DNA from 2 places in the Streptomyces sp. NPDC059398 genome. Region 2 is predicted to be linked to the other one. Evidence: riboswitches for the same ligand, from Rfam matches in the RefSeq annotation. Region 2 holds a riboswitch; the other holds the start of a gene.
What was found. Region 2 has a riboswitch for cyclic di-AMP ahead of ACFXBC_RS10570 (M23 family metallopeptidase). Riboswitches for the same ligand answer to the same signal wherever they lie in the genome.
Positions count from the first base shown of each region.

Region 1: another riboswitch for cyclic di-AMP. It lies ahead of ACFXBC_RS16755 (M23 family metallopeptidase); the one in region 2 lies ahead of ACFXBC_RS10570 (M23 family metallopeptidase).

Region 1 covers NZ_JBHYWP010000040.1:37,604-43,303, forward strand. Annotated here, with positions in the region: gene ACFXBC_RS16750 (PP2C family protein-serine/threonine phosphatase) at 39-1,187, shown strand; cyclic di-AMP (ydaO/yuaA leader) riboswitch at 1,473-1,613, shown strand; gene ACFXBC_RS16755 (M23 family metallopeptidase) at 1,625-2,686, shown strand; gene ACFXBC_RS16760 (aldo/keto reductase) at 3,049-3,993, shown strand; gene ACFXBC_RS16765 (PrsW family intramembrane metalloprotease) at 4,079-5,509, opposite strand; gene trmB (tRNA (guanosine(46)-N7)-methyltransferase TrmB) at 5,583-5,700, opposite strand, start outside.
Region 2 covers NZ_JBHYWP010000021.1:16,973-22,672, forward strand. Annotated here, with positions in the region: gene ACFXBC_RS10565 (GntR family transcriptional regulator) at 1-363, opposite strand, end outside; gene ACFXBC_RS10570 (M23 family metallopeptidase) at 673-1,476, opposite strand; cyclic di-AMP (ydaO/yuaA leader) riboswitch at 1,489-1,648, opposite strand; gene ACFXBC_RS10575 (M16 family metallopeptidase) at 1,962-3,329, opposite strand; gene ACFXBC_RS10580 (M16 family metallopeptidase) at 3,350-4,741, opposite strand; gene ACFXBC_RS10585 (DNA topoisomerase (ATP-hydrolyzing) subunit A) at 4,923-5,700, shown strand, end outside.

The DNA of each region.
Region 1 (5,700 bases), on a different contig from region 2:
CCGTCCGCCGCTTTACGGAACCGGGCAGGAGGGTACTGGTGGGGCAGCGAGACGATTCGGGCTGGGTGCGGGGGTTACTCCGTGTGCTCCCCGCCGTGCTGATCGTGGGCGGGGCGGTCTTCGACCAGCTGACCCCGCCCGCGTTCACCGCCGCCCCGTTCTTCGCCGCCGCCCCGGTGATCGCAGCCCCGCTCTTCTCGTTCCGGGCCACCCTGACCACCGGGATCGTCTCGGTCCTGGCCATCGCGGGACTCCGTGCCGCTGACGGCACATCCGGCAGGGGCTCGGCGATCACCGAACTGATCACCGTCTTCACGGTGTCCTGCGTCGCGCTGGCCATCAACCGCGTCATCCGGCGAAGCGGCGAGGAACTCGCATCGGCGCGGGTCGTCGCGGAGACCGCGCAGCGCGCCGTACTGCCGGTGCCGTCCGAGCGGATCGCCGAACTGCACATCGCGGCGCGGTACGAGGCCGCCCAGGCCGGCACCTTCATCGGCGGCGACCTCTTCGCCGTGCAGGACACCCCGTACGGGGTCCGGCTGGTCATAGGCGACGTGCGGGGCAAGGGGCTCGGCGCCGTCGAGGCCGTGGCCGTGGTGATCGGGGCCTTCCGGGAGGCCGCCGAACAGGAGGTGACGATCGAGGAGGTCGCCCAGCGGCTGGAGCGCGCGCTGACCCGGGAGGGGATCCGGCGCGAAGGGCTCGACGCCTTCGAGGGGTTCACCACGGCCGCGCTCGCCGAGATCCCGCGCGAGAACCAGGGCATGATCCGGCTGCTCAACCGGGGCCACCCCGAACCGCTGCTGCTGTACGCGGACGGGGACGTCCACGTCCTGGCCCCGACCGATCCCGCGCTGCCGCTGGGGCTGTCCGATCTGGCGGCCTGGCCGGACCGGGCGGACGAGACGCCGTTCCCGCCGGGGTCCACGCTGCTGCTCTACACCGACGGGCTGTCCGAGGCGAGGAACGCGCAGGGGGTCTTCTACGAACCGCAGGAGCGGTTGCGCGGCCGGATCTTCCCGGGGCCCGAGGAACTGCTGACGGCGGTGACCGACGACGTACGGCTGCACACGGGCGGGCACTCCACGGACGACATGGCGCTGCTCGCGGTGGGCCGTCCGCTGCGGGGGCAGCCGGCGCGGCGCAGGACGGTGGGGATCGTGCACCGCGAGCGTGAACGCGAATGACGTGATCCGCGAATGACGTGATCCGCGAAGGACGTGATTCGCGGAGGACACGATCCGTAGTCGAAGAGCACCACTCCGCATAACAGTTGACGCACGATCAGGATTTCGAGGTTTCCCGGCCACCGCTGAGGGATGATCAAGTCGCCCGAATCCGCCCGGTTATGTCCTGGTAAGTACGGGCCAAAGCCGTTAACGATCAGTCGGAACAGCTTGGAATCCGGCCCTCGCGTCTATTAACGTTCGATAACGCAGCGCGGTTGTCCCAGTCGTCGCAAGAGGCGGCACCGTGCGCACGCGCCGAATCCCGCAAGGGAACCGGGGAACCACCAATTGGGGTGAATCGGGCCTCTCCGCAAGGGCTGCCCGTAGGAGACCTTCCTGCTCCGAACCCGTCAGCTAACCCGGTAGGCGGTAAGGAAGGAAAGGAGTGCGCCTCCGTGGCGTCCAACAACCCTGCCCCCGAAACGCTTTACTTCCCGAACGACGATGCTCTCGGTTTCGGCGGTGCGGAAGGCGGCGCGCCGGACGAGTGGAATCCCACCGAGGACTCCCTCCGTACCGTCCGCGGCAAACACCGGGTCGCCAAGCAGCGCAACGGTCTCGCCCGCAGCTCCACGGTGCTCGGCGTCGGTGTGATCGCGGCCGTCGGCGCGGGCGGCATGGCCAGCGCGCAGAGCAAGCCGCCGCTCGCGATCTCGCTCCCCGACCTCCCGCAGTCCGTCAAGGACAAGCTGCCGGAGGCCGAATCGCTGCCCGGCGTGGGCTCACTGATCTCCGACATCGGCGACGTGCCGGACCACGGCGGTACGGAGACGGGCGCCGCCGACGCGGCCCTCACCACCGCCGCGGCCACCGGCAAGGGCAGCGCGGACGCGGGCGAGGCCCTCCGGGCACGAATCCTCCAGCAGGCCGAGCAGCAGCAGGGCGCGATCGACGACGAGGCCAAGGCGGCGGCCGAGAAGGCGGCCGCGGAGAAGGCGTCGGCGGAGGCCGCGAAGAAGCGGGACGAGGCGGCGGCCAAGGAGAAGGCGGCCAAGAAGAAGGCCGAGGCGGAGGCCGAGGCCAAGGCGGAGAAGGAGCGGCTCGCCAAGCTGGCGGCCGGCTACTCGCTCCCCGTCTCCTCGTACACCCTCACCTCGCGGTTCAACGACGGCGGTGCGATGTGGTCGTCGGGCCACCACACCGGTCTCGACTTCGCCGCGCCGACCGGCACCCCGATCAAGGCCGTGCACGGCGGCACGGTCAAGTCGGCGGGCTGGGCCGGGGCGTACGGCTACCGCACGGTCGTCGCGCTCGACGACGGTACGGAGCTGTGGTTCTGCCACCAGTCCTCGATCTCGGTCGGCGCCGGCCAGAAGGTCGCCACCGGCGAGGTCATCGGCCGGGTCGGCGCCACCGGCAATGTCACGGGCCCGCATGTGCACCTGGAGGTCCGGCCGGGTGGCGGCGACCCGGTCGACCCGATGACCTGGCTCCAGGGCAAGGGCCTCAACCCGTAAGGAACGCGGCCCGGCAGGGCCCGGCCCCCGCACGGAGCACTCGCACGCAGGGCCGCGCCTCGGCGCGGCGTCCGCAGACATGGCACCCGCGCGAACGCCCGTGGGCAACGCCCGTGGGCAACGTCCGTGGGCACGGCGCCCCGCACGAACGTCCGCAGGTATGGCGCCCCCTGCGCAACATCCATAGGACGGGCGCCCCGCGCGAACGCCCGGAGGCACGGCACCCCGCGCGCAACGCCGGTGGATACGGCGTCCCGCACCCCGGCAGCCCTGGCGGCATCCCCCCCGACGTCAGGGCTGCCGGTTCGTCCGTACGGGGGCGGGCCGGAATAGCGGGCGGCGACCGCAGGGTTGACCGGCGTATGACTTCTCTCCGCGCACTCGGCTCCTCCGGCCTCCAGGTCTTCCCGCTCTCCCTCGGCGGCAACGTCTTCGGCTGGGGCGCCGACGAAGAACAGTCCTTCGCCGTGCTCGACGCCTACACCGCGGCAGGCGGCAACTTCATCGACACAGCGGACACCTACTCGTCGTGGGTGCCCGGCAACAAGGGCGGCGAGTCCGAGGCCGTCATCGGCAACTGGCTGGCCGCACGCGGGAACCGCGAAGACGTGGTGGTCGCCACCAAGGTCGGCTCGCACCCCGAGTACCGGGGGCTCTCGGCCGCGAACATCAAGGCCGCGGCCGACGCGTCGCTGAGCAGGCTCCGGACCGACTACATCGACCTCTACTACACGCACCGCGACGACGAGTCCGTACCCGTCGATGAGATCATCACCGCCCTGGACGATCTGGTGAAGGCCGGCAAGGTCCGCGCCATCGCCGCGTCCAATCTGAGCCCCGAGCGGCTGGACGCCTCCGTGGCGTTCTCCGACGCCGAGGGGCTCGCCCGGTACTCCGCTCTGCAGCCGCACTACAACCTGGTCTCCCGCGACACCTACGAGGGCGCGCTCCAGGACGTGGCGGCCCGGCACGGTCTGGCGGCCGTCCCGTACTCCGCGCTGGCCTCCGGGTTCCTCACCGGCAAGTACCGGCCCGGCGCGGACGTCGACAGTGTCCGGGCCGGCAGCGCGGCGCAGCACCTGGACACCGAGCGGGGGCCGAAGGTCCTCGCCGCGCTCGACAAGATCGCGGCGGCGCACGAGGCGGAGGTCGCCACCGTCGCCCTGGCCTGGCTGGCGGCACAGCCGACCGTCGTCGCGCCGATCGCCTCGGCCCGTACGGTCGAGCAGCTGCCCGCGCTGACCGCCCTGGCCGAACTGAAGCTCACCGACGCCGAGGTGGCTGAGCTGACCGCAGCCGCCGCCTGAGAGTCCGAGAGAACGGGCCGGGCCCGGCCGGTATCCCGGGGGCGGCCGAGAGCCGGCCGGCTTTCCGGGGGCGTCCCGGGTCGGGTCAGTGCTGGTACGGGTTGTAGCCGCCGTAGTCCAGATGCGGTGGTGGCACCCGTACCCGCCCGGTCGCCTGTGCGGCGTGGAGCAGCGCGGGCCCGGCTATCTCCTTGCGCTGCCAGAGGTGGTGCAGCAGCTCCTGCTCGCGCGCCTCGAAGTCCGGGTCCACCACACCGCGGTGGGCCCGGTGCCGCAGAAAGGCGAGGGTGGTCGCGAAGGCCTCGTACTCGGAGACCGCGCGGGACGCGGCCCGGGCACGGGACTTGGCGTCGGCGTGCGCGGGCGGCCGGTGATAGGGGCTCTGGCCGTACGCCGCCGGGTGAGGGCCCAGATGGGGGCTGGTCGCGCCGAATCCTCCGCCGAACGTACGCGCGGCGAAGGCGCGGGCCAGGGCGCGCGCCCGCATCGACGAGAGCGCCAGCGGTTCCGCGGGGGCCAGCCAGCCCGCCGCCGCGTAGGCCGGCAGCTCGGCCGATATGGTGCGCAGCTCCCGCTGGCGGGTCCAGATCGTCAGCCAGGTGACCGTTCCGAAGGCCGGGACCATGAAGGCGCCGTAGACCAGGTAGAAGCCATAGGTGCCGAAGGCCGACGAGCTGTTCCACAGGGCGTGCATGCCCATGGCGCAGACCAGCCCGAGCAGTGGCGGTGCGGTCCGGCGCAGCCGCTGGTGCCCGGCGGCCGATGCCGCGACACCGAAGCCGATACCGGTCAGCACGGTGAACAGCGGGTGGGCGAAGGGCGAGAGGACCACCCGGGCGAAGAAGGTCGCCGCCGTCACGGCCGGGACACCCGAGAACCCCAGGGACTTGTCCTCGCCGAAGGCGCTGCCCAGATAGAGGATGTTCTCGGTGAAGGCGAAGCCGGTCGCGGTGAAGCCCGCGAAGACCACCCCGTCCACGATCCCGGTGAAGTGGCGTCTGCGGAAGAGGAAGATCAGCAGGATCGCCGCGGCCTTCGCGCTCTCCTCGATGACCGGCGCCACCACTCTCGCCCCGAGGGTGTCCGCGCTCGTCGGATCCGCTGTGGCGGTCGCTATCCAGTGCGTGGCGAAGGAGTTGGCGATGATCGCGACCAGGGCGGCGGCACAGGCGCCCCAGGCGAAGGCGAAGATCAGATTGCGCCAGGGGCCCGGATCCACCCGGTCGAGCCAGCGGAAGGCCGCCATGAGCAGCGGCACCGGAAGCACGGCGAGACCGATGCCGACCAGGAAGCCCTCGGTGCCGGTCTGTTCGCGGACCAGCGAGAGGATCAGCAGTCCGCAGATGGCGAGAACGATGATCACCGCGGCGGCGCGCAGCGCCTTGCTCCGCCAGAAGTCCCTGCGGGGTGCGTAGCGCCAGTGTGCACGCGGGGGGACGGCGTCGAAGCGCGGCTGCTCCTCGTACACCGGGACCACCGGATGGGCCGCCCCGGGCGGCACGCTCGATTCGTACACCCGATGGAGCCTAACGAGCGGCACCGACAATCGCGACGCCGTACCCGATTCCGGGGCCCGCCGGGCATCGCCGTTACGGACGCGGGGCCGGCCGGTCGTTGCGGCGGAACAGCAGATCGTGCACGGCGTGGCCCTTGTCGAGTCCCTGGCCCTCGAACCGGGTCAGCGGCCGGAACCCGGGCCGCGGTGCG
Region 2 (5,700 bases):
CTCGCCCTGCCCCCGCCCGGCCCGCTCCTGCCCCAGCCTCACCAGGCCGCGCAGCACTTTCAGATGGGCTTCGGTCCGCCGCTGCGCGGCGCGCGCCGCGCCCATCGGCTCCAGCAGCATCCGCATCTCCAGCAGGTCGGCCGCCTCACGCTCGGTCGGTTCGGCGACACAGGCGCCCGCATGGCGGCGGGTGACCACGAACCCCTCGGACTCCAGGGTCCGCAGAGCCTCGCGGACCGGGACCCGCGAGACGCCGTAACGGCGCGCGAGCACCTCCTCGGTCAGCCGGCCGCCGCGCTCGTACACCCCCGAGATGATGTCGTCACGGATTGCCGTGCATACCGAATGCGCGGGAATACGCATGCCCCAACCTCCGCATCGACGTCCGCCTATCGCGGCCTGTCCACAGCTGTGCGGTGACTCTATGGCAGGGCGGGTCAATTCCCGAAGGCCCCCGGTAAATCATGGATATCTTTTGGCCAGGCAGAAACCGGCCGTGCGAACACCGGGCGCTGGAAATGCCTCGTGCGCGGATCCGGAACGCGAGTGGCCCCGGCGCGCGGCGGACGCGCCGGGGCGGCGGAAGAGGACCGGCCGGGGACCGGCCGGGGGCACACGTGGCTCGCCCGGGCCTGCCGGGGTCGGACGTGGACCGCCCGGGGCCCTGCCGGGTCAGACGTGGACGCCGTGCGAGCGCAGATAAGCGACGGGGTCGATGTCCGAGCCGTAGTCGGGACCCGTGCGGGCCTCGAAGTGGAGGTGCGGGCCCGTGACGTTGCCGGTGGCGCCGGAGAGCCCGATCCGCCGGCCCGGAGTGACGGACTGGCCGACCGAGACGCCGATGGACGAGAGATGGCCGTACTGCGTGTACGTGCCGTCATGCATCCGGATGACGATGTTGTTGCCGTACGCACCGCCCCAGCCGGCCTCCACGACCGTGCCGGCGCCGACGGCGTGGACCGGGGTGCCACTCGCGGCATGGAAGTCGATACCGGTGTGGCTGCCGGAGGACCAGAGGCTGCCACCGGTCTTGTAGCCGGTGGAGACGTACGAGTCGGCGACCGGGACCACATAGGCGTTGAGGCGTTCACGGGCCTGGGCGCGGGCCGCGCGCTGTTCGGCAGCCCTGGCGGCGTGTTCCCGCTCGGCCTTCGCCTTCGCTGCCGCCCTGGCCCTGGCCTTCGCCACGGCCTCGGCGTGGTCGGCCTCGTGCTGCTGTGCGGTGGCCTGGGCGGCTATCCGGTCGGCGACCGTGTCCCCCACGAGGATGGTCCGGTCGAGACGGGCTTCCTGCGCGGTGGAGACCTGCGCGCCGTCGGCCACCGCCGGGGAGGCGAGGGCGCCGATGACACCGGCTGTTGCGAGGGTGGCGGCTCCGGCGATGCCGACGGCCCTGCGGTTCGGACGGCTCGGGTGGTCCGTGCGGGCCGGGCGGTTGGGGGCACGGTGCTTGCCGGTGGGACGGCTGAACGCCATGGAGGGGCTGGTCCTTTCCTTCCCTGTCGCCTACCGGGTTAGCTGACGGGTTCGGAGCAGGAAGGTCCCCTACGGGCCCGCCCCTGCGGAGCGGCCCCGATTCACCCCAGGGACTGAGTGGGTCCCCGGCTCCCCCGGCTCGCGCCTGACGGGGACTCGGCGATCGCTGTCCGGCGCCGCGGTCGCGGCTTATGTCCGACGGACAGCGAGTGTGACGCTAAGCCGTCGGTCCCGGCCGCACCAAACGGACAGCGGATTCTGTCGCACATCCCACATCCCACATCCGACGTCCAGCAGCCCATCCCCGACAGCCGGTACCCAGCGGCCCATGTCCAGCTGCCCGCAGCCGGTACCGGGCCTGGCCGCGCGGCCTCGGGACAGCCCGGGCAACGGACCCCGCCGCGAACGGACGGGGTCCCGGCGGACTCACCGCCCGCCGGGACCCCGCAGCATGGGCCGCCCTGTGGCAGGGGCGGCCGGCGCGCTCAGCCGCTGACCACGGTCACTTCCCCGATGCCCAGCGCCCTGACCGGCTCCACGATCTGCGCGGCGTCCCCGACCAGCACCGTCACCAGCCGGTCGTCGGGGAAGGCGGAGACCACGGCGGCGGTCGCCTCGACCGTGCCGGTCGCGGCGAGACGGGCGTACAGCTGGGCCTGGAAGTCGTCCGGCAGATGCTGCTCGACCTGGTCGGCGAGGGTGGCCGCGACCGCGGCGGCCGTCTCGTACTTCAGCGGGGCGACCCCCACCAGGTTCTGTACGGCGACATCCCGCTCGGCGTCGGTCAGCCCGCCCGCGGCCAGCGTCCTCAGGACCTTCCAGAGGTCGTCGAGCGCGGGCCCGGTCGACTCGGTGTCCACCGAACCGCTGATGGCGAGCATGGCGGCGCCCGTCCCGTCGGCGGCCGAGCGGATCACCTGGCTGAAGGCCCGCACTCCGTAGGTGTAACCCTTCTCCTCACGCAGGACTCGGTCCAGACGGGAGGTGAGCGTGCCGCCCAGGCAGTAGGTGCCGAGGACCTGGGCGGGCCAGACACGGTCGTGCCGGTCCGCGCCGATCCGGCCGATCAGCAGCTGGGTCTGGACCGCACCCGGGCGGTCCACGACGACCACCCGGCCGGTGTCGTCCGCGGTGATCGGGGGGACCGGGCGGGGCGTGCCCGCGTTGCCCTTCCACTCGCCGAGGGTCTCGGCGAGCACCGCGTCCAGGTCGGTCCCCGCCAGGTCGCCGACGACGACCGCGGTGGCCGTGGACGGGCGGACGTACGCGTCGTAGAAGGCGCGGACACCGGCCGCGTCGATACGCCCCACGGTCTCCTCGGTGCCCTGGCGCGGACGCGACATACGGGCGGTGGCCGGGAACAGCTCCTTGGAGAGCTGCTTGGCAGCGCGGCGGGCCGGGTTGGCCAGCTCGTGCGGGATCTCGTCAAGCCGGTTGCCCACGATCCGCTCGACCTCGCTCGGGGCGAAGGCAGGCGCCCGCAGCGCGTCGGCGAGCAGGCCGAGCGCCTTGGGCAGCCGGGAGACCGGGACTTCGAGGGAGACCCGGACACCGGGGTGGTCGGCGTGCGCGTCGAGGGTGGCGCCGCAGCGCTCCAGCTCGGCGGCGAACTCCTCCGCGCTGTGCTTGTCGGTGCCCTCGGAGAAGGCCCTCGCCATGATCGTGGCAATGCCGTCGAGCCCCTCGGGCTCGGCGTCCAGCGGGGCGTCGAGGCTGATCTCGACAGCGACGACCTGCTGTCCCGGGCGGTCGCAGCGCAGCACCGTCAGCCCGTTGGGCAGGGTGGAGCGCTCGGGGGCCGGGAAGGCCCAGGGCCTGGGGGCACCCGCCTGGGGCTGCGGGTGGAAGGTCATGGTCACGGCCGCGGGGTCGGTCACTGGTCCGCCTCTGTGCTGTTGCTGTCGGTGGCTGCGGTGGCCGGGTCGGATTCGGCGTCCGCACGGGTCTCTTCGGGCTCATCGGCGGTGACGGGCTCGTACACCAGGACAGCCCTGTTGTCGGGGCGCAGCCGGGCCTTGGCGACCGCCTGCACCTCGTCGGCCGTGATGTCCAGCACCCGGCCCACCGCGGTCAGCGCCAGCTGCGGGTCGCCGAACAGCACGGCGTACCTGCACAGTTCGTCGGCGCGGCCGGCGACCGTACCGAGCCGGTCGAGCCACTCGCGCTCCAGCTGGGCCTGCGCGCGCTCCATCTCCTCGGCCGTGGGGCCCTCGGCCGCGAAGCGGGCCAGTTCCTCGTCGACGGCCGCCTCGATCTGCGGGACCTCGACACCGCCGGACGTCTTGACGTCCAGCCAGCCGAGCGAGGGGGCGCCGGAGAGCCGCAGCAGACCGAAGCCGGCCGCGACCGCCGTACGGTCCCGGCGCACCAGCCTGTTGTGGAGCAGTGACGACTCGCCGCCGCCCAGGATCGTCAGCGCGATGTCCGCGGCGTCGCACGCGCGGGTGCCGTCCTCGGGGAGCCGGTAGGCGGCCATCAGGGCGCGCGACGGCACCTCCTCGTACAGCTCCTCGCGCACCTCGCCACCGAGGGTGTCGGGCAGTGAGCCGTCCCGCGGCGGCTGCTTGCCGTCGTGGGAGGGGATGGTGCCGAAGTACTTCTCCACCCAGGCGAGCGTCTGCTCCGGGTCGATGTCGCCGACAACCGAGAGGACGGCGTTGTTGGGCGCGTAGTTCGTACGGAAGAACGCCCGCGCGTCCTCCAGCGTCGCCGCGTCCAGGTCGGCCATGGAGCCGATCGGCGTGTGGTGGTACGGATGGCCCTCCGGGTAGGAGAGTGCGGTCAGCTTCTCGAACGCCGTGCCGTACGGCACGTTGTCGTAGCGCTGGCGGCGTTCGTTCTTGACGACGTCCCGCTGGTTCTCCATGGACTCCTCGTCGAGCGCGGCGAGGAGGGAGCCCATCCGGTCGGCCTCCAGCCAGAGCGCCAACTCCAGCTGGTGCGCGGGCATCGTCTCGAAGTAGTTGGTGCGCTCGAAGCTGGTGGTGCCGTTGAGCGAGCCTCCGGCCCCCTGCACCAGCTCGAAGTGGCCGTTGCCCTCGACCTGTCCCGAACCCTGGAACATCAGGTGCTCGAAGAGGTGGGCGAGTCCGGTACGGCCCTTGACCTCGTGGCGTGAACCGACGTCGTACCAGAGGCAGACCGCGGCGACCGGGGTCAGGTGGTCCTCGGAGAGCACCACCCGCAGGCCGTTGGCCAGCCGGTGCTCGGTCGCTGTCAGGCCGCCGGAGGCGGCCTCGGCCGTGGCCGTGTGACCCATGGGCATGTACGTCCCTTCGATCGCGTGTGTTGACCGCGTTGGAATGCAGTCCTGCCACTGTATGCAAGCGCACCGACAGCCGGGAGCCATCCCGGTGTGCACGGGTCGCGGTCGGCGTTGTCGGTGGGACAGTCCACAATGGTCGGCGTCAGTACCGGACCAGGCACGTGAAGGAGCCGCAGCAGCGATGGCCCGCCGCAGCACGAAGACCCCGCCGCCGGAGGACTTCGAGGAGAAGATTCTCGACATCGACGTGGTCGATGAAATGCAGGGCTCCTTCCTGGAGTACGCGTACTCGGTGATCTACTCACGGGCCCTGCCGGACGCCCGTGACGGCATGAAGCCCGTACACCGGCGCATTCTCTACCAGATGAACGAGATGGGGCTGCGGCCCGACCGCAGCTATGTGAAGTGCGCCCGGGTCGTCGGCGAGGTCATGGGCAAGCTGCACCCGCACGGCGACGCCTCGATCTACGACGCCCTGGTGCGGCTCTCGCAGTCCTTCTCCATGCGGCTCCCGCTGGTCGACGGACACGGCAACTTCGGCTCGCTCGGCAACGACGACCCGCCGGCCGCGATGCGGTACACCGAGTGCCGGATGGCTGACGCCACGTCACTGATGACCGAGTCGATCGACGAGAACACGGTCGACTTCGAGCCGAACTACGACGGCCAGGAGCGCGAGCCCGGCGTGCTCCCGGCGGCCTACCCGAACCTCCTGGTGAACGGCTCGTCCGGGATCGCGGTCGGGATGGCCACCAATATGCCCCCGCACAATCTGGGCGAGATCATCGCGGCGGCCCGCCATCTGATCAAGCACCCGGGCGCCGATCTCGACACCCTGATGCGCTTCGTGCCGGGCCCCGATCTGCCGACCGGCGGCCGGATCGTGGGTCTCGACGGGATCAGGGACGCGTACGAGCGCGGGCGCGGCACCTTCAAGATCCGTGCGACGGCCACCGTGG